One region of the Neorhizobium sp. NCHU2750 genome, then DNA from elsewhere that is predicted to be linked to it. Evidence: riboswitches for the same ligand, from Rfam matches in the RefSeq annotation. Region 1 holds a riboswitch; each other region holds the start of a gene.

The links. Region 1 has a riboswitch for cobalamin ahead of bluB (5,6-dimethylbenzimidazole synthase). Riboswitches for the same ligand answer to the same signal wherever they lie in the genome.
Region 2: another riboswitch for cobalamin. It lies ahead of NCHU2750_RS05140 (ABC transporter substrate-binding protein); the one in region 1 lies ahead of bluB (5,6-dimethylbenzimidazole synthase).
Region 3: another riboswitch for cobalamin. It lies ahead of NCHU2750_RS02375 (aromatic ring-hydroxylating oxygenase subunit alpha); the one in region 1 lies ahead of bluB (5,6-dimethylbenzimidazole synthase).
Region 4: another riboswitch for cobalamin. It lies ahead of NCHU2750_RS18395 (DUF1636 family protein); the one in region 1 lies ahead of bluB (5,6-dimethylbenzimidazole synthase).

Annotation. Positions count from the first base shown of each region.
Region 1 is NZ_CP030827.1:1,763,681-1,771,198, reverse strand. It holds gene NCHU2750_RS08715 (UDP-2,3-diacylglucosamine diphosphatase) at 1-217, opposite strand, end outside; gene NCHU2750_RS08710 (NADP-dependent malic enzyme) at 421-2,748, shown strand; gene NCHU2750_RS08705 (hypothetical protein) at 2,840-3,601, shown strand; gene bluB (5,6-dimethylbenzimidazole synthase) at 3,646-4,368, opposite strand; cobalamin riboswitch at 4,451-4,644, opposite strand; gene NCHU2750_RS08695 (TolB family protein) at 4,673-5,509, opposite strand; gene NCHU2750_RS08690 (NYN domain-containing protein) at 5,506-6,351, opposite strand; gene NCHU2750_RS08685 (NAD+ synthase) at 6,426-7,518, opposite strand, start outside.
Region 2 is NZ_CP030827.1:1,030,959-1,038,476, reverse strand. It holds gene rsmA (16S rRNA (adenine(1518)-N(6)/adenine(1519)-N(6))-dimethyltransferase RsmA) at 1-793, shown strand, start outside; gene zigA (zinc metallochaperone GTPase ZigA) at 824-2,029, opposite strand; cobalamin riboswitch at 2,170-2,378, shown strand; gene NCHU2750_RS05140 (ABC transporter substrate-binding protein) at 2,523-3,542, shown strand; gene NCHU2750_RS05135 (FecCD family ABC transporter permease) at 3,539-4,570, shown strand; gene NCHU2750_RS05130 (ABC transporter ATP-binding protein) at 4,567-5,340, shown strand; gene NCHU2750_RS05125 (acyltransferase family protein) at 5,505-6,632, shown strand; gene gmk (guanylate kinase) at 6,637-7,314, opposite strand; gene NCHU2750_RS05115 (YicC/YloC family endoribonuclease) at 7,318-7,518, opposite strand, start outside.
Region 3 is NZ_CP030827.1:494,482-501,999, reverse strand. It holds gene NCHU2750_RS02380 (BA14K family protein) at 1-265, opposite strand, end outside; gene NCHU2750_RS02375 (aromatic ring-hydroxylating oxygenase subunit alpha) at 350-1,594, opposite strand; cobalamin riboswitch at 1,693-1,932, opposite strand; gene NCHU2750_RS02370 (DUF6656 family protein) at 2,127-2,735, shown strand; gene NCHU2750_RS02365 (L-threonylcarbamoyladenylate synthase) at 2,767-3,780, shown strand; gene NCHU2750_RS02360 (FAD-binding oxidoreductase) at 3,773-5,239, shown strand; gene NCHU2750_RS02355 (winged helix-turn-helix domain-containing protein) at 5,255-5,635, shown strand; gene NCHU2750_RS02350 (DUF6101 family protein) at 5,971-6,537, shown strand; gene ubiA (4-hydroxybenzoate octaprenyltransferase) at 6,619-7,518, opposite strand, start outside.
Region 4 is NZ_CP030827.1:3,814,356-3,821,873, reverse strand. It holds gene cobG (precorrin-3B synthase) at 1-72, opposite strand, end outside; gene cobN (cobaltochelatase subunit CobN) at 69-3,365, opposite strand; gene cobW (cobalamin biosynthesis protein CobW) at 3,412-4,461, opposite strand; gene NCHU2750_RS18395 (DUF1636 family protein) at 4,458-4,886, opposite strand; cobalamin riboswitch at 4,990-5,236, opposite strand; gene cobO (cob(I)yrinic acid a,c-diamide adenosyltransferase) at 5,506-6,075, shown strand; gene NCHU2750_RS18385 (cobyric acid synthase) at 6,079-7,518, shown strand, end outside.

The DNA.
Region 1 (7,518 bases):
TCTGCACCACGTCGTTGCAGCCCTGCGGCCAGAACCAGCTGCGCTTCAGGCGCCAGCCGTCAACGATGTCGCCGACGAGGAAAACCGTGTCCGCTTCGTGATATTTGAGGAAATCGAGAAGCAGTTCGGTGCGTGCGGCCTTCGAGCCGAGATGTACATCGGAAATGAAGAGGGTCCTGAAATGCCGCGTCTCATACGTGCCAGTCACGGAGGCCATCCTTTCGTCGTCCGTCCCATGCTCTGAAAACCAGAGTCGTGTTTCAGGATGATGACAACCGGGCATTTGCCCGGCCCCAACCGCCGGTGTTCCTATTTCCGCCATGAGGTGAAATTAGCTGCTGTTCGACCGCATCGATTGATGTAAGGAGGAAACGCATCCTCCCCAATATTGACAGCGTATTCAGCAAGGCAGGAGACACTATGGACGCGCATGAAAACTCGAAGCCGACCCCGCCGGCCGGTGCCAGCCTTGACGACCAGGCATTGTTCTTCCACCAGTACCCGCGTCCCGGCAAGCTTGAGATTCAGGCCACCAAGCCGCTCGGCAACCAGCGCGACCTGGCGCTTGCCTATTCGCCGGGTGTGGCTGCCCCCTGTCTTGCGATCCGCGACAACCCGGAAACCGCTGCCGATTACACGGCGCGCGCCAATCTCGTCGCGGTCGTCTCCAACGGTTCGGCCGTGCTGGGGCTCGGCAATATCGGCCCGCTCGCGTCCAAGCCGGTAATGGAAGGCAAGGCCGTCCTGTTCAAGAAGTTCGCCGGCATCGATGTGTTCGACATCGAAATCGACGCACCGGGCATCGACGCGATGGTCTCGACCGTCGCAGCGCTTGAGCCGACCTTCGGTGGCATCAATCTCGAGGATATCAAGGCGCCGGAATGTTTCGAGGTCGAGCGCCGGCTGCGCGAGACGATGAACATCCCGGTCTTCCACGACGACCAGCACGGCACGGCAATCATCGTCGCCGCCGCGATCCTCAACGGCCTGGAACTCGCCGGCAAGTCGCTGACCAACGTCAAGATCGTCACCTCGGGTGCCGGTGCGGCTGCGCTCGCCTGTCTCAACCTGCTCGTGTCGCTCGGCGCGAAAAAGGAAAACATCTGGGTCCATGATATCGAAGGCCTCGTCTACGAGGGCCGTGTCGAACTGATGGACGAGTGGAAATCGGTCTATGTGCAGAAGAGCGACAAGCGGGTTCTGGCCGACAGTATCGACGGCGCCGACGTCTTCCTCGGCCTTTCCGCACCGGGCGTGCTGAAGCCTGAACTTCTGGTGCGCATGGCGGAAAAGCCGCTGATCATGGCACTTGCCAACCCGACACCGGAAATCATGCCGGAACTTGCGCGCCAGGCCCGCCCCGACGCGATGATCTGCACCGGTCGCTCCGACTTCGCCAACCAGGTCAACAACGTCCTCTGCTTCCCCTATATCTTCCGCGGCGCGCTCGATTGCGGTGCCAGCACGATCAACGAAGAGATGAAGATGGCTGCGGTCAAGGCGATCGCAGCGCTCGCCCGCGAGGAAGTCTCCGACGTCGCGGCGAAGGCCTATAGCGGTGAAACGCCGGTCTTCGGCCCCGATTACCTGATCCCCTCGCCGTTCGATCCGCGCCTGATCCTCAGGATCGCGCCGGCCGTCGCCCGTGCTGCCGCGGAAACCGGCGTCGCCTCGCGTCCGATCCAGGATTTCGACGCCTATATGGACGAGCTCAACCGCTTCGTCTGGCGTTCCGGCTTCGTGATGAAGCCGATCTTCGCTGCGGCCAAGGCCTCCGAAAAGAAGCGGGTCATCTTTGCGGAAGGCGAAGACGAGCGGGTTCTGCGCGCTGCCCAGGTTCTGCTCGAGGAAGAGATCGCCAAGCCGATCCTGATCGGCCGTCCGTCGGTCATCGAGGCACGCCTGAAGCGTTTCGGCATCCGCATCCGCCCGAATGTCGATTTCAGCGTCGTCAATCCGGAAGACGATCCGCGTTACCGCGAATATGTCGACGACTATTTCGCGCTGGTCGGCCGCAACGGCATCAATCCGGAAGCGGCCCGTACGATCGTGCGCACCAACAACACGGTCATCGGTGCCCTGTCGGTTCGCCGCGGCGAAGCCGATGCGCTGATCTGCGGCGTCGAAGGGCGCTATGACCGGCATCTGCGCGACGTCAAGCAGATCATCGGCCAGCGTCCGGGCGCCTGCACTTTTGCGGGGCTCAGCCTGATCATCTCGCAGCGCGGCGCGATCTTCTTCACCGACACGTTCGTCAACTACAACCCGACGGCCGAAGAGATCGCCGAGATCACGGTTCTCGCAGCGCAGGAAGTGCGTCGTTTCGGTATCGAGCCGAAGGCTGCGCTGATCAGCCATTCGAATTTCGGCTCGCGCGATTCAGAAAGCGCCCGCAAGATGCGCGCCGCTCTCGACATCGTGCGCGACAAGGCTCCGGAACTCGAAGTCGATGGCGAAATGCAGGGCGGCTCGGCGCTCAACGAAATTCTGCGCAAGCGCGCCATGCCGGACAGCACGCTGCATGGCGAGGCCAACCTCTTGGTCTTCCCGAGCCTCGATGCCGCCAGCATCTCGCTCGGCCTAGTGCGGATGATGATGGACGCGCTGCATGTCGGCCCGATCCTGCTCGGTGCCAAGATGCCGGCGCATATCCTGTCGGCCACCGTCACCTCGCGCGGCGTCGTCAACATGGCGGCTCTCGCGGTGGCGGAAGCCGCACAGCCGGAGCCGGCGGTTCTGGCCAAGTAAGAGACCTGCTGCGGCAGGCTTTTGCGCAAGCCTGCCGCATGCTCGACATGCGACTGTTGATCTGCCGCGAAGACGATGCGACAGGTGAGACATGATTTCCGCCAGGGCGAAAATTTCAGTATCGATGATGATTGCCTGCATGGCCTTGCCGCAGGCGGTGCTGGCGCGCGATGTCGAGGCCTGCGCCAATCTCTATCGCCGGCTCGCCAGCACGCCGCAGATCATCGGCACGACACGGAATGTCCGCAATTACGCGCAGGATCTGAGCGCGATGAATTCCGATATCCGCCGTTTGCGCATCGACATGCGGCAGAGCGGCTGCGGCGGCAGCATCGTCACGCTCGGCGGCAACAACCATAGCGACGACCAGTGCCACGACATGCAGGACAAGCTGCAGCGGCTGGAAGGCGATCGGGAAAAGCTCGCCGAGCAACGCAACAACAGCCGCTCGCTGCTGCAGCCTTCGGAAGAGCGCGTGGCCATCCTGTCTGCCATCCGCGAGAACAACTGCACGCCGACCGATCTCGATACCCAGGCCGCGATCGATGAGAAGGAACGCATCAGGATCCGCGGCATCGCGCTTCCCGGCCCCGACGAGAACCAGACGGGTGCCGGGCTTTACGAGGCAGCACCACATATGCCCGCTCCGGCCGCCGACAAGGCCAATTCCAGCATCACCCATCTCGGAAGTCCTCAGCCGGTGACGACACAGAAGGAAGCGCCGATCCAGTTCCCGCCGGACCGTCCTTATGATCCCGACAGAAAGGTCCGGGTGATCGGGCCGGAATTCTTCCCGGACGAGAAGATCGATCTTGCCAACCCGAAATCGAGCGGCCCGCAGCCACAGCAATAGGACAGCGAGGAACGGGGATCAGGCGCGCGTCCTGATGGACGCGCCTATTTGCGGCCCCAGGCGTCCTCGAAGACAAGATCGTTCAGCGGGAGGCGCTGGCGCCAGCCCTTGATCGCGAGTTCCGGTTCCTCATAAAGCGCGTCGACATAACCAAGGCAAAGCCAGGCGACGATCTCGATCTTCTCCGGTATGCCGAGGATCGCGTGCATGTCCTCGTCGCGAAAGATGCTGACCCAGCCGACACCGATGCCTTCCGCACGCGCTGCCAGCCAGAGGTTCTGGATGGCGCAGACGGTCGAATAGCTGTCCATGCGGGCATTGTGGGTGCGGCCGAGCACGACCGGTCCTGCGCGATCGGGATCGCAGGTGACGCAGATCGACAGCGGCGCCTTGCGAATGCCTTCAAGCTTGAGGCTTCGATAGGTACTGCGCTTGTCCTGCGGGAACATCGCCTCGGCCTCGTCATTGGCTTTCGAGAACGCCTGCCAGGCCGCATGCCTGACTTTCTCGTCGCGAACGAGGATGAAATTCCACGGCTGCATGAAGCCGACCGACGGCGCTGCATGGGCCGCGTCGAGAAGGCGCCTCAACACGTCATCGGGTATAGGGTCGGAGAGGAACTGGTCGCGCACGTCACGTCGCGTCCCGATGGCGCGGTAGACGGCCGCGCGTTCGTCTTCGGAAAATGGTCCGGCCGCCACAAGACCGGTATCCGGGCTTTCATCCAGGGCCGGGAGTCGCAGTTCGGGTATCAATTCAGGTCGCATCGTCTTTCCCCAACAATGCCTGAGGTTCCGGTCACGCCTGCGGCGCCACACGAACCTTACAACCTGTCCGCTGTCCGCGCGGATCGGTCCATCCTGTCAGGCCGGTCTTCTGACTTGGCTTCATCCGGCCATCGCCGCCTTCCCGGACAGTCGCCCAGTGGCTGAGGTTTACCTCATGCGATGACCGTCCGCCTCACAGCGTTGGGCACGTGCCGGAATTGCGCCGGCTTCCCGATTCTCCCGCCAATGGCGGGCACCTGACGGGAGGAGTTATGCCGGGCCTGCGACTTCGAGGCAAGACCGATCACGCCGCAGGGAAGTAACGGACATAGGCGAATTCATCACCGTGCGGTGACCAGTTCGGCGAGTTCATCGTGCCCTGCCCGCCGAAAAGCTCGAATAGGGTCTCGACATTGCCGCCATCCATGTCCATCAGCCTTACACGGACATCGAGGTCGCGCGGATGATCGAAGACATCGCCGTCATAGGAGACGAAGACGATCTTGTCGCCCTTGGGCGATGGATGCGGGAACCAGTCGCCATAGGCGCTGTCGGTGATGCGCTCCGCCTCGCCGCCTTCGGCCGGCACGCGCCAGATCTGCATGCGGCCCGTACGGCTGGAGTTGAAATAGATCCACTTGCCGTCCGGTGAATAATCCGGTCCGTCATTGCGGCCCTCGCCGAAGGTCAGGCGGGTCTCGTTCTCACCATCGATGCCGATCGTGTAGATATCGAAGACCTGATCACGGATGCCGCAATAGGTCACCGTCTGTCCGTCGGGAGACCAGCCATGCCAGTAGGAGGGCAGGTTTTCGGTGATCAGCTTCGGCATCCCGCCCTCGGCCGGCAGGATATAGATTGCCGATTTGCCGAACTCGACCTTGTCGGAAATCGCGATCAGGGTGCCGTCGGGGGATATGCCGTGGTCGTTGTTGCAGCGGTTGGCAAAGCCGGTGTCGACGCGGTCCGGCACGCCATCACCGTCTGGAGACAGGCGATAGATCAAACCATCGGCATTGAGCATCAGGTAGCGTCCGTCCGGCGACCAGTTGGGTGCCTCGAACAGCTCTTCCGTCTGCCAGACGATGCGGCTCTGCCGGGTGCGGATATTGTAGATCTCGACCGAGCTGCGGAGCGTCACGCGCCAGCTCCACCCTGTACCAGAGGTGCTGTGATGTCCTTTACCCTTACCTGCATGCCTATCGTCCCATCTTTGCGTGTTTCCAGAAATTCGCAATTCTTCAATACGGTACTAAACTTGGCCGAGCCGAAATTGTTCGGCTTGAATTCGGGATTGAGCTGCCGGATCGCGGACGACAACCGGCCGACCTCCACCCAATCCTGCGGCGCGCGCCCAATAGAATTCAGCGCTTGAACAATATAGGGCCGAATATCACCGGCGCGCTTTAGGGCGACGACCTTGCCTGTCTCGAGCGGCTTGGCAGGCTTTGTATTCTCGGCAGTCTTGGCAACCTTTGCCGGCTCCTCGGCCTTGGCCGTCTTTGCCCGTGTCGTGCTCTTCACCGCCTTTGGCGGGTCCGCTTCCTTGAGGGCAAGCTCGACCTCGAAGAATTTGTCGAATGCCAGCCTTAATGCCGGCGACGCCTTCGTGCCGCCTATGCCTATCGCCCTGTGGCCGCGCATGCGCAGGCGGGTGGCGAGGTGGATGAAGTCACTGTCGCAGGTCACGATGCAGAAGACATCGATATCCGAGCGGCACATGAGTTCGGCCACATCGATCGCCAACATTATGTCGCTGCTGTTCTTGCCCGAGATCGTCGCCTGAGCGGTCTGGATGCTCAGCGCGTGATGGGTGGCGGCTTCCGCCCATGGTTTCAGGTGTTCGCGGGTGAAGTCGCCATAGACCCGCCGCTCGACGATCCTGCCGAAACCGGCCGCGATCTCCATGACCCGCCCGGCGACGCGCGTCGGAAGATTTTCCGCGTCGATGAATATGCCGACCCTGCCTGTAGAACCCGCCATGACATTCTCCAGCCCATCCAGACTACAGAAAACAGCAAATCCTTGCCGAAGCGAAGGTGTTTCCGGCAGGGCGGTTAACGATCCCGGAAGCGGTTGGTGATCGGGTAACGGCGGTCGCGGCCGAAATTCTTCTTGGTGATCTTGACGCCCGGTGCCGACTGACGGCGCTTGTATTCGGCGAGATAGAGAAGATGCTCGATGCGGTGGACGGTTGCGGCGTCATGGCCGCGGGCGACGATCTCCTCGGTTCCCATCTCCTGTTCGACGAGGCATTCGAGGATGTCGTCGAGTACCGGATAGGGAGGCAGCGAATCCTGGTCCTTCTGGTCGGGCCTGAGTTCGGCAGAGGGCGCCTTGGAAATGATGTTCTTCGGGATCACCTCGCCGGAGGGGCCGAGCGCATCCGGCGGCACATGCGCGTTGCGCCATTCGGCGATCGCATAGACCTGCATCTTGTAGAGGTCCTTGATCGGGTTGAAGCCGCCGTTCATGTCGCCATAGAGCGTTGCGTAGCCGACCGACATTTCCGACTTGTTGCCGGTCGTCACCACCATCGAGCCGAACTTGTTGGAGATCGCCATCAGGATGGTGCCGCGGGTACGGCTCTGCAGGTTTTCCTCGGTAATACCCTGGTCGGTGCCCTCGAACATGTCAGAGAGGGAGGCAAGAAAGCCCTCGACCGGCTCGGAGATCGGCACGATGTCGTAACGGCAGCCGAGCGCCTTTGCGCAATCGGCTGCATCCTTGAACGAGTCTTCCGACGTGTAGCGGTAGGGCAGCATGATGGTGCGCACCCTCTCCTCGCCCAGCGCATCGACGGCGATTGCCGCGCAGACGGCCGAATCAATACCGCCGGAGAGGCCCAGCACCACGGACTTGAAACCGTTCTTGTTCACATAGTCACGGAAGCCCAGCATGCAGGCGTGGTAATCGGCCTCTTCCTTTTCGGGAATATGGGCCATCGGGCCCGGCAGGCAGCGCCAGCCATCTTCCTCGCGTCTCCAGTCGGTGACGGTGAAGGCGGTCTCGAACTGCGACAGCTGGAAGGCCAGCGACTTGTCGGCGTTGAAGGCGAAGCTTGCGCCGTCGAAGACCAGTTCATCCTGGCCGCCGAGCTGGTTGGCGAACAACAATGGCAGGCCCGTCTCGATCACCTGGCGCAGCGCC
Region 2 (7,518 bases), 730 kb from region 1:
GCTCGATGCCAAAAAGGCGCTCGGGCAGAACTTTCTGTTTGATCTCAACCTCACCCAGAAGATTGCCCGTTCGGCCGGTTCGCTCAAAGGCGTCACCGTGTTCGAGGTCGGCCCCGGTCCCGGCGGCCTGACGCGGGCGATTCTGGCACTCGGTGCGAAAAAGGTGATTGCAGTCGAGCGTGATCCGCGTGCGCTTCCGGTGCTGGCGGAAGTCTCCGACTATTATCTGGGCAGGCTGGACGTCATCGAAGGCGATGCGCTGAAGACCGATTTCAAGGCGCTTGCAGCCGAGAGGGCGGAAGGCGGGCCGGTGAAGATCATCGCCAACCTGCCCTATAATGTCGGCACGCAATTGCTGATCAACTGGCTCCTGCCGGAAGACGGCGTCTGGCCGCCGTTCTGGGACAGCCTGACGCTGATGTTCCAGAAGGAAGTGGGCCTCAGGATCGTCGCCGACGAGGATGACGACCATTACGGCCGGCTCGGGGTGCTGGCCGGCTGGCGCACCGATGCGCATATGGTGTTCGACGTGCCGCCGCAGGCATTTTCTCCGCCGCCGAAGGTGACGTCCACCGTCGTTCATCTGACGCCGCGCACCAATCCCCTGCCCTGCGACGTTGCCAAGCTCGAACGCATCACCCATGCCGCCTTCGGCCAACGTCGCAAGATGCTGCGCCAGAGCCTGAAACCTGTCGGCGGAGAGGCACTGCTTACCAAGGCCGGCATCGACCCGCAGCGCCGAGCAGAGACGCTCTCGGTCGAAGAATTCGTGTCGCTCGCCAACGCGCTTTGAAGGCACGCTGGCGAGTTGAGCGGATCATCGCTACGAGGCCTGCCGATCCCAGTTGGCAAAGGGATCAGCCAGTTTCTTCCAGCTTTCCGGTGTGAACGCCGGCGCGTCGACGAGACATGCATCCAGTTCGGCGGTGATCTTTCGCTCGTCCATCGGATCGGCGCCGATGAAGACGATCTCCTGGCGCCGGTCACCCCAGACCGGGTGCAGATAGGGCTGCATCATTCGGCGGAAATCCGGGCTGTCTGGCCAGCGCTCCTTCGGCACGGCCGACCACCAGAGGCCCATCCGACCGGTGCGGACAAGCGCACCGGCCTGGCTGATCTCGCCGACGAAATTCGGCCGCGTCGCCAGCCAGAAGAAGCCTTTCGCCCGCACCACGCCCGGCCATGAGCGATCGATGAAGCGCTGGAAGAGTTCCGGCTCGAAAGGCTGTCTGGCGCGATAGACGAAGGAGCGGATGCCGTATTCCTCGGTTTCCGGAACATGATCCTTGAAGCCATGCAGTTCCTTGAACCAGAGCGGATGTTCCTGCGCCTTGTCGAAATCGAAGCGCCCCGTGCCGAGGATCTCCTTCAGCTCCACTTTGCCAAAATCGGTCTCGATCAGCCTGGCATCCGGATTGAGCGCGACGATGATTTTTCGCGCGGCGTCGCGTTCAGCCTCGGTTGCCGTGCCGATCTTGTTGAGGATCACCACATCGGCAAACTCGATCTGTTCGACGAGAAGATCGACGATGGTGCGGTTGTCGCCCTCGCCCGCCGTCTCGCCGCGATCGGCAAGGAAATCGCCGGAACCGTAATCCTTCAAAAGATTGGCGGCATCGACGACCGTCACCATCGTGTCGAGCCTTGCGACATCGGACAGGCTCATGCCGTTCTCGTCGCGGAAGTCGAAGGTGGCGGCAACCGGCAGCGGCTCGGCGATACCGGTCGATTCGATCAGCAGATAGTCGAACCTGCCCTGCTCCGCCAAGGCCCGAACCTCGGTCAACAGGTCATCGCGCAGCGTGCAACAGATGCAGCCATTGGTCATCTCCACCAATTGCTCCTCGGTACGGGAGAGGTTGGCACCGCCATCACGCACCAGCGCTGCATCGATATTGACCTCGCTCATGTCGTTGACGATCAGCGCCACCCGCAGCCCATCCCTATTGGCAAGGATATGGTTGAGCAGCGTCGTCTTGCCGGCGCCGAGAAAGCCGGAAAGCACGGTGACGGGGAGTCTCTCTTTCATAACAGATGTCCATTGCATTGCGCGTTACGTTATACTATTACGTCAGCACATGCACGGCGGGTCGTCAAGCCTCCTGCGGGAGTTTTGGTCCCCCTTCCTGCCGTGCAGTCAAGATCACTGGACAAGCACCAGACGGTCTCCTATCAAGGACACGCTACGGTTCTGCATTCGCAGATGAAAAGGGAATGCGGTGAGGTTTCGGGCTATCAGCCCCGACCAATTCCGCGACTGCCCTCGCAACTGTAAGCGGCGAGCCCTTCGTCACAGCCACTGGCCTCACCGGCCGGGAAGGAGACGACAGGGCGTATGAGCCGCAAGTCAGGAGACCTGCCGCAGCTTAGGCCAACCAGTACCGGACGAGGTGTTCCGGCAGGGAGAGACTTATGACGCAAGCGACGCCGTCGCCCGCCGTTTCCGATGCAATCCGCGGTCGCGGCACTGCAACGTCCTGCCTTTCATCCCGGCTTAGCCATTCACTCTTAAAGGACAGGACATGAAACTCGGCTTGATTGCCGCGCTCTTTGCGCTTTCCGCATCGGCTCTTCCCGCCACCGCCTTCGCAGGCTCGACCAGCTATCCGCTGACCATCGAGAATTGCGGCCAGAAGGTCACATTCGACAAGACACCTCGAAAGATCGTCTCGATCGGCCAGGGCATGACCGAAATCCTCTATTCGCTCGGGCTCGCCGACAAGGTCGCCGGCACCGCCGTCTGGGTCGGCCCGGTACTGCCGCAATATGCCGAGGCCAATGCGAAGATCAAACGGCTTGCCGACAACGATCCGAGCTTCGAGTCGGTCGTCGGGCTGGAGCCGGATCTGGTTGCCGCCGAATTCGAATGGCATGTCGGTCCGATGGGCTCGGTCGGCAAGCGCGAGCAGTTTTCCGATCTCGGTATCAACACCTATATCTCGCCGGCCGATTGCGTCGCCAAGACCAATACCGATGGCGGCGACGGGGTGCGCAAGGAACTCTTCACGATGGACCTGATCTATCGGGAGATCGATGAACTGGCCGAGATCTTCGACGTACAGGACCGCGGCGACAAGCTCACCGCCGATCTCAAGGCGCGCGAGGCGGCAGCGGTCGCCTCGATCAAGGGGGCCGAGGCGAAGAACCTGCCGATCGTCTTCTGGTTCTCCAGCAAGGAGACCAAGGGCGATGCCTTCATCGCCGGCAAGAACAGTGCGCCCGCCTATATCCTGAAGACGATCGGCGCGAAAAATGTCGTGTCGACCGAGGAGGAATGGCCACTGGTCGGCTGGGAGACGATCGCCGAGGCCAATCCGGCCGTCATCGTCATCGCCACGATGGACCGCCGCCGCTATGCCGCCGACGACCCAAAGGTGAAGATCGATTTCCTCGAACATGATCCGGTCGTCAGCCAGCTCGACGCGGTGAAGAACAGGCGCTTCGTGATGATGGACGCGCAGTCGATGAACCCGACGATCCGCACGATCGACGGCATCGAGACGCTGGCCCGCGGCATCAAGTCCTTCGGCCTGTCGCAGTGACGCCATCGCGGACCAGAGTCTGGGCTGCCGGCACTGCCGGCGCCCTCCTCGTCCTCATCGCTTTGCTCTTCGCCATGACGGCGGGGATTGCAATCGGCGAGATGGCGATCCCGATGAAGACGGCGGCTGCGGCCGTCACCAACAGGCTCGGCCTGACCGCAATCGCGGTGCCACGCATCCAGGAAGCGGTGATCTGGGATTACCGCCTGTCACGCTCGCTGCTTGCCGCCTTCTGCGGCGCGGCGCTGGCGCTGTCGGGTGCGATCCTGCAGTCGCTCTTACGCAACTCGCTGGCCGAACCCTATGTGCTCGGCGTTTCGGCCGGTGCCTCCACAGGCGCGGTTTCGGTCATGCTGCTGGGGCTTGGCGGCGGGGCGATCTCGCTTTCGGCCGGCGCTTTTGCCGGGGCGATCCTCGCCTTCGCCTTCGTCATCGTGCTGACGACCGGGCGACAGACGGCAGACCGCACCATTCTGGCGGGCGTCGCCGCCTCGCAGCTGTTCAATGCGCTCACCTCCTATATCGTCTCGACCTCGGCCAATGCCGAACAGGCGCGCAGCGTGATGTTCTGGCTGCTCGGCAGCTTTTCCGGCGTCCGCTGGCCCGACGTGGCGCTTGCCGCGATCGTCGTCGCCGTCGGGCTCGTCGTCTGCATCTGGCATTCGCGGGCGCTCGATGCCTTCACCTTCGGCGAGGATGCCGCCCGTTCGCTCGGCATCGCTGTCGGCCGGGTACGCGCCCTGCTGCTTCTCGTCACCGCGCTGATGACGGCCACCATGGTCAGCATGGTCGGTGCCATCGGCTTCGTCGGACTCGTCATTCCGCATGCAGCCCGCTTCGTCGTCGGGCCCGGCCATATGCGGCTGCTGCCCGCCTGCGCGCTGACCGGCGCACTGTTCATGGTGGTTGCCGATATCGTCTCGCGCATCATCATCGCGCCGCAGGTGCTGCCGATCGGTGTGGTCACAGCACTGGTCGGCGTGCCGTTCTTCTCCGTCATCCTCTACCGTGCAAGGAGACCCGCATGAGCGCCGAGGCGATACTTGCCGCCCATGCGGTCCGTTTCCTGGCCGGCCGCAAGGTGATCGTCGACGGCATTTCCGTGTCCGTCGAGGCCGGGCAGACGCTCGGGCTGATCGGCCCCAACGGCTCGGGAAAATCCTCGCTGATCCGGCTGCTTGCGGGGCTGCGCGGCCCGGCGGAAGGCAACGTCAGTCTGGACGGCCGGGCGATCGGCAGTTTCGGGCGGCGGGAACTTGCCCGGCGCGTCGCGGTCGTCGAGCAGCATTCGATGACGGAGGCACATGTCAACGTGGTCGATGTGGTGAAGCTCGGCCGCACGCCGCATCGCTCGGCACTCTCGCCCTGGACGCAGGAGGACGACCGGCAGGTCGATGAGGCACTGTCCCGCGTCGGCCTCCAGGACCGGCGGGAGCAATCGTGGCACACGCTCTCCGGCGGCGAGCGCCAGCGGGTGCAGCTGGCGCGGGCGCTGGCGCAGTCTCCGTCCGTGCTGATCCTCGATGAACCGACCAACCATCTCGATATCCAGCACCAGATCGACATCCTGCGGCTCGTGGCAGAGCTACCGGTCACCACGGTGGTCGCGATCCACGACCTCAACCTCGCCGCCCGCTTCTGCGACCGGATCGCGGTTCTGTCCGCGGGAAAACTGGTGGCCTGCGGCCCGCCCTTCGAGATCCTGACCGAGACGCTGATTGCCGACGTGTTCGGTGTCGAGGCACATGTCTCGGTCTCGACGCATCACGGCCGGCTGCACATCCAATACCTGATGTAAACGAAGAGACCGGCCATCGGTGGCCGCCTCCCCTTGATATCAGTAGCGCCGCCCAGACAGTTAGCAATTACTAATGTACATAGACGCGATATAGATTCACACTAATAAAACCCACCCATGATACTTCCAGCTTGGGGACTTAATATTGGACTGGGGTAGATCAAATGGCACGTCGACACGAGCTTGATCTGGTGCGTATTTCCGTTTTTCTGCTTTTAATCATTTATCATGTAAGCCTAATGTACGGTAGCAGGGAGTTTTTCCTGAAGGCGCCCGACAGCAATATTTATTTCGACATCATTCATCTTCTCAGTCATCCATGGCGGATGAGTTTGCTGTTCCTGATTTCGGGCGTGGCGACGGCCTTCGCCCTGGAGCGCATCTCGGCGACGGAGTTGAGAAGCCGGCGATCGAGGCAGTTGTTATTTCCGCTTCTCATCGGCATCGCCCTGCTCATCCCGCCGCAGCTCTACGTCTATTTCAACGGCGTGGCCGGGATGCAGATCGGAATTTTCGAGGTATTCGCCCGCTATCTGACGCTGTCACCTTTCGATCTGCCGGACGGTGGCCAGCATGTGATCGTCAGAATGGAGCATCTGTGGTATCTCGCCTATCTGTGGGTCTATACGGCGCTGCTTGCATTGCTGGTCTCAATGGCGCACGACAGAATACCGGCCGCAGGCACATGGCTGGCCGCCTTGCTCCGGGGCGCAGGCCTGTTGTTCTGGCCGGCAGCATTGTTCGTGCTGCTTCGCGTTGTCCTGCGCCCACACTTCCCGCCGACGACCAATCTCGTCAACGACTGGTATTCCCACGGGCTCTACCTGTCCTGCTTCCTGGGCGGAGTTCTCCTCGGCCGGCAGGAGGAATTCTGGCAGCAGCTTGGCAGGATGCGCAGGCCGGCGCTGATCGTCGCGCTTTGCTGTGTGCCGGCGCTGCTCTACCAGTTCAGCATGGCTCCACTCGGAGATCACGACACGTGGAACTCGATTGCAGGCAATCTGGTCCTTGGGCCTTTCCGCTGGTGCATGATCGTCGCGATCCTCGGCTATGCCCAGATGCTGCGCGACTGGCGCCCCAGGGCCCTGCAATATCTCAACAAGGCGATCCTGACCTATTATGTCCTGCACCAGACGCTGATGCTGCTGATCGCCTTCTGGCTGGACCGGATGGGCATGTTCAACATCGCCGCATTCGTGCCGATCGTGGCGCTGACGCTGGCCGCCTGTGCGATAGTCTATGAAGGATGGCGCCGGCTGAACGGGCTCCTCGCCCGCCCGCAACTCGCCTGAATGGTCAGAGCTTCGGCTCTTCGGTCAGAAGATTGGCGACAAAATCGAACAGGCCGTGGCGGCGGTCGCGGCGCACCCGCTCGGCATTGACGATACAGTTGACGTGGCCGAAGGCCTCGTCGAGATCGTCGTTGACGATGACATAGTCATATTCGCGCCAATGCTCGATCTCGGCGCGGGAATTGAGAAGCCGGGTGCGGATGACCTCTTCTGAATCCTCCGCACGGCGGTGCAGGCGCGACTGGAGCTCGGTCATGGTCGGCGGCAGGACGAAGATCGAGACGATGTCAGCCTTCATCTTGTCCTGCAGTTGCAGCGCACCCTGCCAGTCGATGTCGAACAGCATGTCGCGCCCCTCGGCCATCGCCTGTTCCACCGGCTCGCGCGGCGTGCCGTAGAAATTGCCGTGGACCTCAGCCCATTCCAGAAGCTCGCCATTGTCGCGCATGCGCTCGAATTGCGGGATGGTGATGAAGTGATAATGCTTGCCGGCGATTTCGCTTGGCCGCTTGGCACGGGTGGTGACGCTGACGGAGATTTCGAGACTGTGGTCGTCGCGCAGGAGATTGCCGGCGATGGTCGACTTGCCGGCGCCGGACGGTGAGGACAGAACCAGCATCAAGCCCCGCCGGGCAATCTTCGTGTCTGCCTTGTCGGACGGGGTCGCTTGTGCCGGGCTCATCTTCTACTCCAGATTCTGGACCTGTTCGCGGAACTGGTCGATGACCACTTTCAGTTCGATGCCTGCAGCCGTTACAGCAGCGGAATTGGATTTGGAACAGATTGTATTCGATTCCCGGTTAAATTCCTGTGCAAGGAAGTCCAGCTTGCGGCCGATCGGGCCGCCATTCTGCAGCAACTCGCCGACAGCTGCCACATGCGCCTT
Region 3 (7,518 bases), 1.3 Mb from region 1:
GGAACCAGTAACCATTGTGATAACGGTAGCCCGGACGATGGTAGCTGTAACCGCGATGGCCGTTGTAATAGCCGCGGCGATCGTGACCGCGATAGTGCCGCGGCGGCCCGTGATGGCCATGGTACTGAACCTTGGTCACGTCGGACGTCGCCGGCGGAGAAGCCAGGTCAAGCCGCATCGGGGCGGCGAAAACCGGAACGAAACTGGTGGCAAGAACGGCAACAGCCGTAAAAGCCGTCGCGAGACGCATGCGCAATGCGGTCATGGGAATGTTTCCTCACTCTGCAAATCTAACGATCTGCAACGGGAAGCATCCCCATTTTGTTCCACACACGAGTCTCTTTTGTCGTCACGCCACCGCGTAAAGCGTGCTGTCCTTGCCCTGCAGGCGATCGATCATGAAGTTCGAATACCATTCGACGAACTGCATGACGCCGCCTTCATGCGCCTCGGAATAGGGACCAGGCTCATAGGCCGGCGAACGGATGCCGAAGGCATTTTCCTCGACGATCGCGCGGTCCTGGTCGTTGGTCATGTTCCAGACATGGGTGAGCTGCTCGACATCGTAGTCGACACCTTCGACGGCATCCTTGTGAACCAGCCAGGTGGTGGTGACCGCAGTCTCTTCCGGGCCGATCGGGATGACGCGGAAGGAGATCGCGTGGTCGACCAGCATGTGGTTCCAGGTGGTTGGGTAATGGAAGAGCAGCATCGTGCCGATATGCGAGATCTTCACATCGTCGGAGAGCGAGCGCTTGACCGCGGGTCGGCCGTCCATCGTGTAGCTCTCGGCATCCTCGACGAGCGGCATGCGGGCGACGCGGAACTGGCCGTCCGGCGACATGTTGAACGTGCTCGGCAGGCCTGCCTGTTCGCAGCGACTCCAGTGCTCGGAGATGAAGGGGTCATCGCCGGCACCCTGGACACCGGTCGCGGTCGGGGCTTCCGGATAGGTGCGGCAGAGTTCCGGGTGATTGCCGGCGCAGTGATAGCACTCGCGGTTGTTTTCCCAGACGAGCTTCCAGTTGCCCTTCTCGATGATGGTGTTCTTGGCGGCGACCTTCGTCTCCATCAGGCGATGCGGCGCCATGTAGGGCTCGATCGTGGCCCGCACCGGGGCGAAATCAGGGGCTTCCTGGGCAAGGCAAACGAAGATGTAGCCGCCCACGACCTGGCAATGGACGGGTTTCAGGCCATACTGCTTCTTGTCGAAATTCTCGCCCATGTGGCGGGCCGACATCAGCGATCCGTCATGCTGGTAGGTCCATTGGTGATAGGGACAGACGAGACGGGTGGCGGAACCGGCATCCTTGGTGCAGACGCGGTGGCCGCGATGGCGACAGGTGTTGTGATAGGCGCGGATATCGCCTTCGCGGGTGCGGATGACGAGGACCGGATAGTCACCGATCTGCAGGGTGACATACTTGCCCGCCTTGTCGATCTCGCAATCGTGGCCGACGAACAGCCAGTCGCGATACCAGATCATTTCCAGATCGAGCTTGTAGTAGTCGGGGTCGATGTAGAAGGGCTGTTCGAGGCTGAAACCCTCGCGGCGGTTCTTCAGCTGTCGCAGAACCTGACTATGAATGTCCATATGCTTCCTCGCAATTCAAGCAAGCTTCAGGGCATGGACAAGCCGGCGGCATTTTTGAAACGCAACCAATTCCTGTCCCGTGCGCCCTCCGCGACCGGTCGTCAATCATGGCTCAGGCTGGTTTCCGGGCTGAGGAGTTTCCCTTCAAGAGGGATTGCATGGCACCTTCCCGGTCGGCCGTTCGGCTCTGTCCCAGTGGCTTTAAGGGTTTCCCTCACGCCATGCCTTCAACTCCACCACCGTTGCGGGGGCAGCGCCGGATAGATCTCGTCGACCCGCCGGCTTCCCAATTCTCCACCTTCCCTAGCAAGGCGGCACCTTGAGCTTTGTCATATTTAAGCGTGACGCCGGCCTGTCGCATAGACGACATTGCGACATCGGCAACTGCATTGGCGACGACGGAACAGGCTTTGGCAGAAAGCGTTCCCCAGGATTGTCCGGGGCGGGCCGTGGCATGCCGGCACGGTCAGAAACAGACTGTTAAGGTGTCGCTAATAGTATTCGTCAAAATCCAATCGGAAGAGCCGCCAAGATGCCAGCACCGATCCGGTATTACGAGGTCAACAGACAGAGGCCTTTCGTCACCGCGCCGAATACCGCGACTTCCCATTCGGAGTTTCTGCGGACGGGCCGCATTTCCCGCATCCGGCCGATGTGGGTTCCAAGCGAACGCCGCTATCTGACCTATGAGGAAGTTGCCGAAAAGACCGGCAAGAAGCTCGAGGCAGCAGGCGAGACGACGCACCGTCGGCTCAACAGCTTTCACCGCTCGATCTTTCTTCCGAAGATCATCTTCCACCGCACGCTCGATGGCAGCCCGCATCTCGGCTATTGCCATGTAACGGCGGCGCGCACCTTCTTCTCGCGCGATTCCATGGTCACATGGTCGTTCTACATCGCCAATTTCTCCTCGGAGATCGGCGAGGACGAAGCCTTTTTTGCCCGCATCAGTCCGCAGAACGCGCGGATGTATTTCGCCGTCGCTGTCGAGGGCGAGGCCGGCGAACAGGCCAAGATCGACCGCAGCTGGCGCAAGAACGGGCTGTTGTTCCAGACCAACGACCCGCATGAGGCGATGCGCAACGTGCTGATGCTCGGCGCGCCCGACGCGACGATCCGCGAAATGATCAAAAGGCTTTGAAGCGGGCGCGCTCCGCTGTATTGACGGCAGGATGAAAGCCGAAATCATAGAGACGGGTGTTGAGCCGCAGCGCGCGATCCGCGAGGGCGTGCGCGTGCTTGGCGAAGGTCTTGCCGTCGCCATCCCGACCGAGACTGTCTACGGGCTTGCCGCCGACGCGACACGGGCGGATGCCATTTCGCGGATCTACGAGACCAAGGGGCGGCCGCGCTTCAACCCGCTGATCAGCCATGTCTGCGATATCGCCATGGCGGAGCGCTATGCCGTGTTCGATCCCGTATCGCGGCAGCTCGCCGAAGCCTTCTGGCCGGGGCCGCTGACGATCATCCTGCCGCTGAAGCCGGACAGCATCATCCATTCGCTGGCGACGGCCGGGCTCGACACGGTCGGACTGCGCTGCCCGGCAGGGTTTGCCAACGAGCTGATCCGCGCCTTCGACCGGCCTCTCGCTGCCCCGAGCGCCAACACGTCCGGCAAGGTCAGCCCGACCAGCGCACGTCACGTGATGGACGATCTGGGGAGCAAGATCCCGCTCATCCTTGATGGCGGCGCGTCGAAAGTGGGTGTGGAATCGACCATCGTACGCGTCGACCCGGAGACCGGAACGATCCTGCTTCTGCGGCCGGGCGGGCTTGCGGCGGAAGAGATCGCCAGGGCCGCCGGTCGCGGCATCACCAGGCGTGCCGGGCCGGCGGCAATCATCGAGGCGCCGGGCATGCTTGCCTCGCATTACGCGCCGGGTGCGGCCGTCCGTCTGGATGCCACTGCGATCGAACCCGGAGAAGCTCTGATCCGCTTTGCCGGGGCGACGATCACGGGCATGGAGCATGCTGCAATCGTTCTCGACCTTTCGTCTTCGGGCGACCTTGCGGAGGCCGCAGCAAACCTTTTCGACTATCTGAAGCGTGCCGATGCCAGCGGCGCTGCGCATATCGCCGTCAGTGCCATACCCGACGAGGGGCTCGGCGAGGCAATCAACGACAGGCTCGCACGCGCCGCCGCGCCAAGAGACGGGTCCCATGAGGAGGAGACGGACAATGGATAATGCAACCAACGATACCGCCATGGCTCCCGGCCTGATAACCCGCTTTGCGACAATCGTGGGCGATGCGAATGTGGTGACGGAGGCCGCCGATCTTGCTCCGCATCTGATCGAGGACCGCGGTCTCTACAAAGGATCGACGCCCCTCCTCCTCAAGCCGGGCTCGACGCAGGAAGTCTCCGAGATCCTCAAGCTTGCGAGCGAGACCGGCACGGCGATCGTGCCGCAGACCGGCAATACCGGCCTTGTCGGCGGGCAGACGCCACGCACGGGCCGCGCGGACGTGATCCTGTCGCTTGCCCGGATGAACCGCATCCGCGATGTCGACCCGGTCGCCAACGTTCTCGTTGCCGATGGCGGCGCCATCCTTGCCGATGTGCAGAAGGCGGCCGAAGAGGTGAACCGGCTGTTTCCGCTATCGCTCGGCTCGGAAGGCTCGTGCAGGATCGGCGGCAACCTTTCCACCAATGCCGGCGGCACGGCGGTGCTTGCCTATGGCAATATGCGCCAGCTCTGCCTCGGGCTGGAAGTGGTTTTGCCGACCGGCGAGATCTGGGATGGGCTGAGACGGCTGAAGAAGGACAATACCGGCTATGACCTGCGCGACCTGTTCATCGGCGCGGAGGGTACGCTCGGGGTGATTACCGGTGCGGTTCTGAAGCTCTTTCCCCGTCCGGTCGGCCATCAGGTGGCGCTTGCCGGCGTCGCCTCGCCGGAAGATGCGTTGAAACTGTTCGACCGCGCCTCGACGCTGTGCGGCTCGGCGCTGACCGGTTTCGAACTGATGCCGCGGCTCGGCATCGAGTTCACCTCGCGCCATATCGCCGGGGTGCGCGATCCCCTGTCGGAACCGCATCCGTGGTATGTGCTGATCGATATCTCCACTTCGGACTCGGCCCAGACCGCGGAGGTCATGGTGCATGCGTTGCTCGAACAGGGTTTTGAGGCAGGTCTCGTGCGCGATGCGGTGATTGCCGCATCGGTTACCCAGCAGACGGCACTGTGGACGATGCGCGAGAGCATGTCGGGCGCGCAGAAGCCGGAAGGCGGCTCGATCAAGCACGACGTTTCCGTGCCGGTATCGAAGATACCTCACTTCATGGCGGAGGCGGAAAAGGCGGTGCTTGCCGCCATTCCGGGTGCGCGTATCTGCGCCTTCGGCCATATGGGCGACGGCAATATCCACTACAACATTTCCCAGCCGATCTCGGCCGACATGGCGGGCGACAAGCAGGCCTTCATCGATCGCTGGCGGGAGATCAACGCGATCGTCCACGGCATCGTGCTTGCGGCCGGCGGCTCGATCTCTGCGGAACATGGTATCGGCCAGTTGAAGCGGGACGAGCTTGCCCGTATCCGGCCGCCGATCGAGATGGAACTGATGCACCGGATCAAGAAGGCCTTCGACCCGGCCGGCATCATGAACCCCGGCAAGGTCGTCACCATGCCCAGCACGATCTGAGGGGCAAGGGCCAAGATGAGCCGCATCCGCCGCACGACATTTCGTATCGATTTCGACATCGGTGCCCGGCTCGGACCGGGCAAGGCCCAGCTTCTCGAAAAGATCGCCGAGCATGGATCGATCCGCTCGGCGGGTGCTTCCTTCGGCATGTCCTACCGGCGGGCATGGCTCTTGGCCGACGAGATCAACCGGATGTTTACCGAGCCCTCGATTGCCACGCGGCACGGGGGCAAGAGCGGCGGCGGGGCGGAACTGACCGAATTCGGCAAGGAACTGCTGTCGCGCTACCGGCGGATGGAAGAGGCCATGCTGAAGGCCGCCCATGACGATCTCGAATGGCTTTCCGGCCATATCGAGCCCGCCTTCCAGCCGCTCGGCCAGAAGGAAGACGGCTGACGCCGTTCTGCGCCCGGCCCGACATCAGCCTGACGCATCGGGCGCACCAAATCCCATAATGCCGTTATCCACAGGCCGCCCGCGTGATTGCGCGCTAGGCGTCGCGAACCTGTTCCGCATCGGAACGAGGTCCGGCGTTCACCCTTCGGAAACCGCGATGGTTGCGGCATTCGGTAACCATCAACCGAGGCAAACTTTCCTTAACCGCGATTTTTAAGCAGTTCTCGCAAGGCCGCCGCCTATTGTGAGCCCATCAGAGGACAAAAGTCCCGCAGAGATACCGAATACGGGCAACCGGAAACGGCTCTCAGGTAAAACAAGGGTAGCATTAAGCGATGAGCAAAACCGTTCTGAAGCCCGAATGGGCAGGGTCGACACTGAGGCTCGATCCGTCTCGTTTTCCGCAGCAGATTTCCTATGCGCTGCGCGAGACATCAGGAGATGTCACCATCACCATCGACGAGCGTGGTGCTGTGCTGCGCAAGATCCTTCCGGGTAGCGGGTTGCCGCTGTCCTTCGCACTGCCGGCACGCGCCTTCAAGGGGGTGGCAGCCCGTGCAATCGACCATGGCGACGGCGAAGTCACCGTGACGCTCGAACTCCATCACGACGATCCGGATCTCTGCATTCCGCTGCTCGTCGCCCATGATCTCTGCGATATCGCCGCCGACTGGCGCTCGTGGTCGGATGCATTCCGCATCCCGATGCTGATGGTCGAGGCCGATGGCGTGGCGCGTCCGCTGGAAAACCATATCGGCGACGTGCGCGACCACGGCACCAAGCAGCGCCGCCGCCATTCCTATTTCGCCGCAAGGCGTCCCCGCTTCCTCGTCCGTCGCACCACCGGCAGCCTCGGTGTGGCGATGAGGATCGAAGGCCGGGAAATCATCGCCCGCCGTTAAGGTCTCCCCAAATCCTTAAACGGCGCAACGAAAAGCCCGGCCTTGAGCCGGGCTTTTCCGTTTGAAATTCTCGTCGCTGCTTTAAAAAATCGCCGAAAGCATCAGGCCGACAAAGAGGATCGCGCCCACGCGTGTGTTGAACTTGAACAGTTTCAGGCAGTGTTCGGGGTTGTCGATATCCAGCATGAGGATCTGCCAAGCCAGCATGACGGCGGCAACCACCAGTCCGACATAGGCGAAGAAGCCTGCGCCTGCGGCCATGAACGAGAACAGCAGAAACAGCAGGGTCGCACCATAAAGGCCGCAGAGCCAGGCCTTGGTGTCGTCGCCGAACAGCAGTGCGGTCGACCGGACGCCGATCAGTTCGTCGTCCTCCTTGTCCTGATGGGCGTAGATCGTGTCGTAACCGATCGTCCAGATGACGGCGGCGACGTAAAGCCAGAATGCGGCCCAGGAGAAACCGCCGAAGATCGCCGCCCAGCCCATCAGCGCGCCCCAGGAAAAGGCAAGGCCGAGGAAAAACTGCGGCCAGTCGGTAAACCGCTTGGCGAAGGGATAGATGGCGACGAAAACGAGCGATGCGATGGCAAGCACGATCGAGAAGGCGTTGAACTGAATAAGGACGAGAAGGCCGACCAGGCATTGCAGCGCCAGGAAGACCTTTGCGCCGAAACGGGACACGCGACCGGAGGGCAACGGCCGCGAGCGGGTGCGCGCCACTTCATTGTCGATATCCTGGTCGACGAGATCGTTATAGGTGCAACCGGCACCGCGCATGGCGACCGAACCGACGAACATCAGGAACAAATAGAAGATCGCCGTGCCGAGGGTGAGGCCGAGTTCGGCCGGGGCGGCACCGGCAGCGAGCGCAATCGACCAGAAGCACGGCCACATCAAAAGCTGCCAGCCGATCGGCCGGTCCCAGCGGGCGAGCTGGGAATAGCCCCAGAGCGATCGCGGGAGAACGCGATAGACGAAATT
Region 4 (7,518 bases), 2.1 Mb from region 1:
CGGCGCGGAAAGGGCGGGGCAGGCGCCGCGCCGCATGTCCTGCGTGTCGTGATCGAGCGGGAGCGTCGTCATGCGACCCCTCCCTTTTGGGACGGGACGAGCATTTCCAGTTCCGCATCGACGGCGTTGCGTCGCGGGTGCCAGAGGCCGCGGTTCATCGCCGAGCGGAAGCGCTCCGCCATATAGCGGGCGCCTTCGGGATTTTGCGCCAGCAGGAAATCGCGCACGGTTTCGTCACCCAGATAGGCATCATAGGTTGCGTCGATCAACGACTGCGGAATGGCATGGGTGGTTTCAGCAAAGCCGATCAGCCGGTCCACTGTCTCGACCAGTTCGGCTGCACCGCGGGGACCATGGCGCATCTGGCCTTCGATGAAGCGCGGGTTGACGGCGCGGGCGCGGACCACGCGGGTGACGGCTTCCGATATCGACCTTGCCTTCGGCTTTGCCGGGTCGGTCGTATCGAGCGCGATCACGTCCGCCTTGCCGCCGAGGGCCGCGACCGCTGCCGAAAACCCACCGATGAAGGCCACGTCGGCCGATCCATCGAGCAGATCACGGCCCGGATCGTCGCCTGTATGGACGAGGAGGTCGGCATTGCCGACGCGCCCGGCAAATTCGCCTGGGACGTGGCTTGCCTCTCCATCGGCGCCACCGAAAGCGTGGCTCGTGGCATCGAGATAGATGCGGCCAAGCTCCTCGCGCTCGGCCCAACGGCCGTCGGCGAGCTTTTCCTCTATGCCGGAGCCGTAAGTGCCCGGTGCCGAACCGAAGATGCGCGGCGGGACGGAACCGGCTGCCTGTGCGGCTTCCGAAAGCGGATTGTCTCCCGGTGCTTCCTCGCGGGCGGCAATCGCCCGCATGGCGGCGTCGAGAAGTGCGATCAAGGCCGGAAACATGTCGCGGAACAGGCCGGAAATGCGCAGCGTCACGTCTACTCGAGGGCGGCCGAGCTGCGCCGGCGGAAGAACCTCGATGCCGGTCACGCGGCCTGTGGCCGTATCCATGACCGGTCTTGCGCCCATCAGTGCCAGAACCTGCGCCACTTCCTCGCCACCGCTTCTCAGGCTGGCGCTGCCCCAGAGATCGAAGACGAGGCTTTTCGGCCAGTCACCGTGATCCTGCAGGTAGCGGCGCAGGATCTCGTCGGCAGCGCGTTTTCCAAGCTCGAAGGCGGTCGGGGTCGGCAGGGTGCGTGGATCGCTAGCATAAAGGTTGCGGCCGGTCGGCATGACATCGCGGCGACCACGTGCCGGCGCGCCGGACGGGCCGGGGCGGATGTGCTTGCCGTCGAGCGCATCGATCAGCGCCTGCCTTTCGGCCGCGGCGCTGGCGATCCGCAGCGGATCCCCGTCACCTTCGGCGACAGTGCCGAACACGTGCTGGCCATCCTTGATGGCGAAATCCTTGAGATCGCAGAGAAAGGCATCGATGCGGGCGAGTGCCGTATCCGGATCGTCGTTGCGGGATACGCCGGCATCGGTGGCGATCGTCGTGTCGCGGGCGGCCTCGACGATCAGCTTTGCCAGCCGGTCGCGGCGGCGACGGTCGAGGCCGTCGGCCTGGGCATATTCGTCGACCAGCAGTTCCAGTTTCTTCTCGTCGTTGGAAAGGCCGGCACCGGTGAGGACCGGCGGCAGATGGCCGATGGTTATGGCGGAAATCCGCCGTTTGGCCACCGCTGCCTCGCCGGGATTGGAGACGATGAAGGGATAGATGACCGGCAGGCTGCCGGTGATCAGTTCCGGGAAGCAATCTTTCGACAGGGCGACTGTCTTGCCCGGCAGCCATTCCAGCGTGCCGTGAGCTCCGACATGGACGATGGCATGGGTATCGAGCCGGTGGCGCATCCATTGACCAAAGGCTACGAGTGCATGGCGGGGCGGCAGGTCGGGGCTGTGGTAGTCGGCACGGCGGTCGGCATTGCGACCGCGATCCGGCGCCAGCGCCACGGTAATGTTGCCGAATTGCGCGGCGCGAAAACGCCAGGCACCGTCTTCTATGTCGCCATCATCCCGCGCTGAACCCCAGGCCGCCTCGGTGCCGGGGGCGGGAATGTATTCCTCGACCGGCAGAGCACCCGTCTGCCGGCCAAGACGGTCCAGCAGATCTTTCGGCGTCGCCGGCATATCCAAAACCGAATAGCCGGCCTGCGAGAGTTCGTGCAGCATGGACAGCACGCTTTGCGGTACGTCTAGCCCCACGGCGTAGCCGGTACGGCCCGGTGTGCTCGGATAGTCCGGCATCATGATGACGACCCGGCGTTCTGCCGGTGCCGCCATCTTCATCCGCAGGAAAGAGGCGATGCGATCCGCCACCTGCTCCACCCGGTCGGGTTCTGGTTGGTTGAAGAGGGCGGCGGAATTGTCGCCCTGCTTGAAAGAGATAGCGCCGGCGAGAATGCGGCCATCGAGTTCCGGCAGCACGACATGCATGGCGAGATCGGCCGGGTTCAAGCCGCGCCTTCCTTCGGCCCAGCCGTCCCGCCGCGTCGTGGCGACGACGATCTGGAAGACGGGAATGCCGGTGCGATCGAAAAGCGTGTCGCTATTGGCATCTGTACCGCTGGCGAAGGCGGTGGTGGTCAGGATCGCTGCGGCGCCGAGCCTTGCGATCGTTGCCTCGACAAAGGAGATTGCCTCCTGATCCTTCAGCCCGCTGACAAAGACCGGCACCGGCGCGAAGCCGCGTGCCCCAAGCGCTGCAAACAGGGCGTCGATCGGGGCGGCGTCGTTGGCAAGCAGCATGGAGCGATAGAACAGGATCGGCAGGCGCGGCGCTGCCGCCGCGAGGTCTGCCAGAAGCTCCTCTTCGTCGGCAATGCCGTGCCCCGGCTTGTAGAAGCCCGCCTTCGGCATCGGCAGTGCCGCGGGCAGCGTGCCCGTGCTGCCATCAGCCAGAGCCGAGAGCCGTCGGGCCAGAAGCCGCATATTGTCCGGCCCGCCCTCCCGGAAGCAGGCAAGGATGCCGGCCAGCGTCTCATCAGACATTGTCGACGCGCTGGCCAAGCGCTCATCGCGAATGCTGCATTCGCCCGGTAGAAGTGCGAGCGCTATCTTGCGGCGCCTTGCGAGGCGGGAAAGCTCGTCCACGCCATAGGCCCAGCGGTCGTAGCCGCCGAGAATGCGGACGAGGATGACCTTCGCATGGGATGCGGTCTTGTCCAGCCATAGATCGACGGACATGGGATGGTGCAGGTCGGAGAGATTGGTGAGCGCGAGGCTGCCTTCACCCCATCCCGCCGCAACGCCGTTCAGGTCGCTGCCGGAAAAGGACAGCACCACCACATCGGCCGGCGACTGATTGAGGTCTACCGGTTCGATCAGATCGTCGAGCGACGACGATGTGGTGGCGAGTATATGCATCCTCTTCCTTTGTCTGCCGCAATTCCGGAATTGCCTTGCGCGGGATTCAGGCCGCCAGCATCTTCTCGATTGCAGCGCGATCAATACCCTTTTCGCCGATCACGACGAGGCGGCTCTGGCGGATTTCGCCGGGCGCCCAGGCGCGGTCGAAATAATGGTTCACGCGCGATCCTACTGCCTGAACCTGCAGGCGCATCGGCTTGTTCGCGACGTCGATGAAGCCCTTTATGCGCAGCACGTTTTCCGCTTCCGCCGTGGCGGAGATACGCTCTGCCAGAGCTTCCGCGTCAGTCACGGCCGGAAGATCGATGACGAAGCTGTCGAATTCGTCGTGATCGTGGTCTTCCTCGTCGTCGTGATGGGTCTTGCGGTTTTCGATATCGTCCTCGACAGCAAGGCCAAGGCCAATCAGCACGCCCGGATCGACGGCGCCCTTGGCAGCCGGCACGATCTTCACCGCGCGCGGCAGATGCGCCTGGACACGGCCCTTGGCGGCAGCGAGCGACGCCTGATCGAGCAGGTCGGTCTTGGTCAGCACGATCATGTCGGCGCAGGCAACCTGATCCTCGAAGACTTCCTCGACCGGGTCGTCGTGGTCGATCGAGCCGTCTGCCTCGCGCTGGGCTTCGAGCGCCACATGGTCGTCGGCAACACGGCCTTCGGCCAGCGCCACGCCATCGACGACGGCAACGACGCCATCGACGGTGACGCGAGCCTTGACGGCCGGCCACTGGAAGGCCTGGACGAGCGGCTTGGGCAGAGCGAGGCCCGAGGTTTCGATCAGGATATGATCAACGCGCGGTTCGCGGGCGAGGATCTGGTCGATCGCGGGGACGAAATCGTCTGCGACCGTGCAGCAGATGCAGCCGTTTGCGAGCTCGATGATGTTATCGTCTGGGCAGCTTTCGATGCCGCAACCTTTGAGCACTTCGCCATCGATGCCGACATCGCCGAATTCGTTGACGATGATGGCCAGCCGCTTGCCGTCGAGCTTTTCGATCAGGTTGCGGATCAGCGTGGTCTTGCCGGCACCGAGAAAGCCGGTGACGACGGTGCAGGGTACGCGATCGAACTTGGGGGCGGAATTGACGCTCATGCAGGCATGTCCTCGTGATGATGGAAGGGGGGGATGCGGGCCGTCATGCCCTTGCCGCGCAGGCATGTCGGGCGGCTGCGAAGGGGAAGCAGGCCGCGTTCGTCGGCGGCCAGCATCATTGCGCCGGTGACGATGTCGTCGGCATTTTCGGTCGAGAGATGGCCGAACACATAGGACCAGCCGGAGCGGCGATTGAAGGCGGCGCTCGGCCCCTTGTCGCAATTGGAAAGGCAGGTGACGGGCTTTATCGCAAGCGGCTTGCCTTCGGCCGCCTCTCTCAATGCCTCTATCAGTGCGACACCGGGGCGGACCGTGCTGTTGGTTGACTCGCGGCAATTGGTGCAGACGAAGATCGTCACGTCGATCTCGCCGGCATTGCCGTCGTCGGCCAGACTTCCATCGTCTTTTTGCACTTCATCCGTCATCAGGCCGCAAACCGCCGGGTTTCTCAAAAAATCGGGGTGCGCGACAGGTGGCGGACCATCCTGCAGTGAAAACAAGGCCTTGCCCGGAGCACCCCGCCCGGAAAAGCATGAATGTGGAACGGCAGGTCTCCTGGCTCACGGGTCGTCGCCACCTGCCTGCCTTCCCAGATGGATCCGGTCCCTATCTCCTAGGTTGGATCTCTCCAGTGGCGTCTTTGGCAAGATGGCTCGCCGCCTACAGTTGCGGGGGCAGCCGCGGCATTGGATCCCAGCGAAGACGCCGAATCCGCACCGCATTCTCTCTTAGCCCTTGCCGTTGCCGGCAAGAGACCGTCGTAACCATCAAGTAAGCGCTCCCGCGGGGTGCTGTCAATGTCGCAGAAGCGATTGCCGAGGCAACGGATTTGCCTATAGTCGTCGCCGACGCACGAGGGTGGTTGCGGACACAAGGCGGCGTGGCGGGCTCTTCGCCAACCGCCCGGTTTTTCCGTAACGGATTTGAATGAGGGCCATATGCTGGATCAGGTTGCTTTTGCGGCCGCCGGTCAGGACCCAAGCAGGAGCTTGCAGCAGGTTGAAGGATATCGATCAGTCCACTGAGGAGCGCCATCGCGCCAAGATGGTCAACCGCAAAGCTGTTCAGGATGCGGAAGTGGCCGAGAAAACCGTCGAAAAAGGGCTTCTCATCGTCCATACCGGACCGGGCAAGGGCAAATCGACGGCGGCCTTCGGGCTGGCGCTGCGCATGCTCGGCAATAATCGCCGCGTCGGCATCGTACAGTTCATCAAGGGCGCCTGGTCGACCGGTGAACAGCCGGCGCTTGCGACATTCGGCGATCGTGTCGTCTGGCACACGATGGGCGAGGGGTTCACCTGGGAAACCCAGGATATCAAGCGGGACATTGCCGCTGCCGAGAGGGCATGGGCCAAGGCGCTCGACCTGATGGCCGACGACTCGATCGGTCTCGTCATTCTCGACGAACTCAATATCGCGCTGCGTTACGACTATCTCGATCTTGAGAGCGTCGTTGCTTCGCTCGCGACGCGGCGCCCCGACCTGCATGTGGTCGTGACCGGCCGCAATGCCAAGCCGGCGCTGATCGAGGCTGCCGATCTCGTCACCGAGATGACGCTGGTCAAGCACCATTTCAAGGCCGGGGTGAAGGCCCAGGCCGGTATCGAGTTCTGAACCATGGCTGCTCGCTCGCTGATGTTCCAGGGAACGGGTTCGGACGTGGGCAAGTCGCTGATCGTCGCCGGCCTGGCGCGCGCGTTTACGCTGCGCGGTCTCAAGGTTTTGCCGTTCAAGCCGCAGAACATGTCCAACAATGCTGCCGTGACGGCCGATGGTGGTGAGATCGGCCGGGCGCAGGCCTTGCAGGCGCGGGCGGCGGGTGTGCCGCTCAGCGTCCACATGAACCCGGTTCTGTTGAAGCCGCAAAGCGATATCGGCTCGCAGGTCGTGGTTCAGGGCCGGGTGGAAGGCAATGCGAAAGCGTCGGAATATCAGCAACTGAAGCCAAGATTGCTGTCGCGGGTAATGGAAAGCTACGAGATCCTGCGGGCAAAGGCCGATCTCGTTCTCGTTGAAGGTGCGGGCAGCGCGTCCGAGATCAATCTGCGCCAGAACGACATTGCCAATATGGGTTTTGCGCGTGCCGCCGACGTGCCGGTCATACTGATCGGCGATATCGATCGCGGCGGCGTCATTGCCAGTATCGCGGGGACGAAACTCGTGATCGATGCGGATGATGCGGCGATGATCCGTGGCTTCATCGTCAATCGGTTCCGCGGCGATCCGGCGCTGTTTGCCGAGGGGATGGATCTGATCTCGAGGTTTACCGGCTGGCAATCGGTCGGGCTTCTGCCGCATTTTGCCGATGCGGCTCTCCTGCCGGCGGAGGATGCCCTCGGTCTGAACCAGTCGTTTGCCCGCAAGCCGGATGCGAAAATCCGCATCGCGGTACCGATCCTGCCGCATATTTCCAATTTCGACGATCTCGATCCGCTGGAGGCCGAGCCGGAGGTGGAATTGATCCGCGTGCGTCGCGGGGAGGCCATTCCGGGCGATTGCGATCTTGTGCTTCTGGTTGGCTCGAAGGCGACGATTGCGGATCTTGCGGCGCTGCGCGAAGCCGGTTTCGATATCGACATTGCCGCCCATCACCGGCGCGGCGGAAAAATTCTCGGTCTTTGCGGCGGCTACCAGATGCTCGGCAGGCGTCTGTCCGATCCCGAGGGAACGGAAGGGCCACCCGGCGCGGTCGACGGCCTCGGCCTCATCGAAGTGGAGACGGTGCTTTCCGGTGCCAAGCGGCTGGAGGCGGTTTCCGGCACCAGTTTCGACGGGATTTCGTTTGCCGGCTATGAAATGCATATTGGACAGACGGCCGGTGTCGATTGCGTCCGGCCGTTTTCGGTGATCGGCGGGCAGGCGGAAGGCGCGCGTTCGACGGATGGCCGGGTCATGGGCACCTATGTGCATGGGCTGTTTGCAGACGACCGCCAACGCTCCGCCTGGCTTTCCCGGCTTGGCGGGTCGTCATCGGGCCTCGACTACGAGGCGAATGTGGATGCCATTCTCGATCGGCTCGCCGCGCACATGGAGCGGCATCTCGATCTCACCGGATTG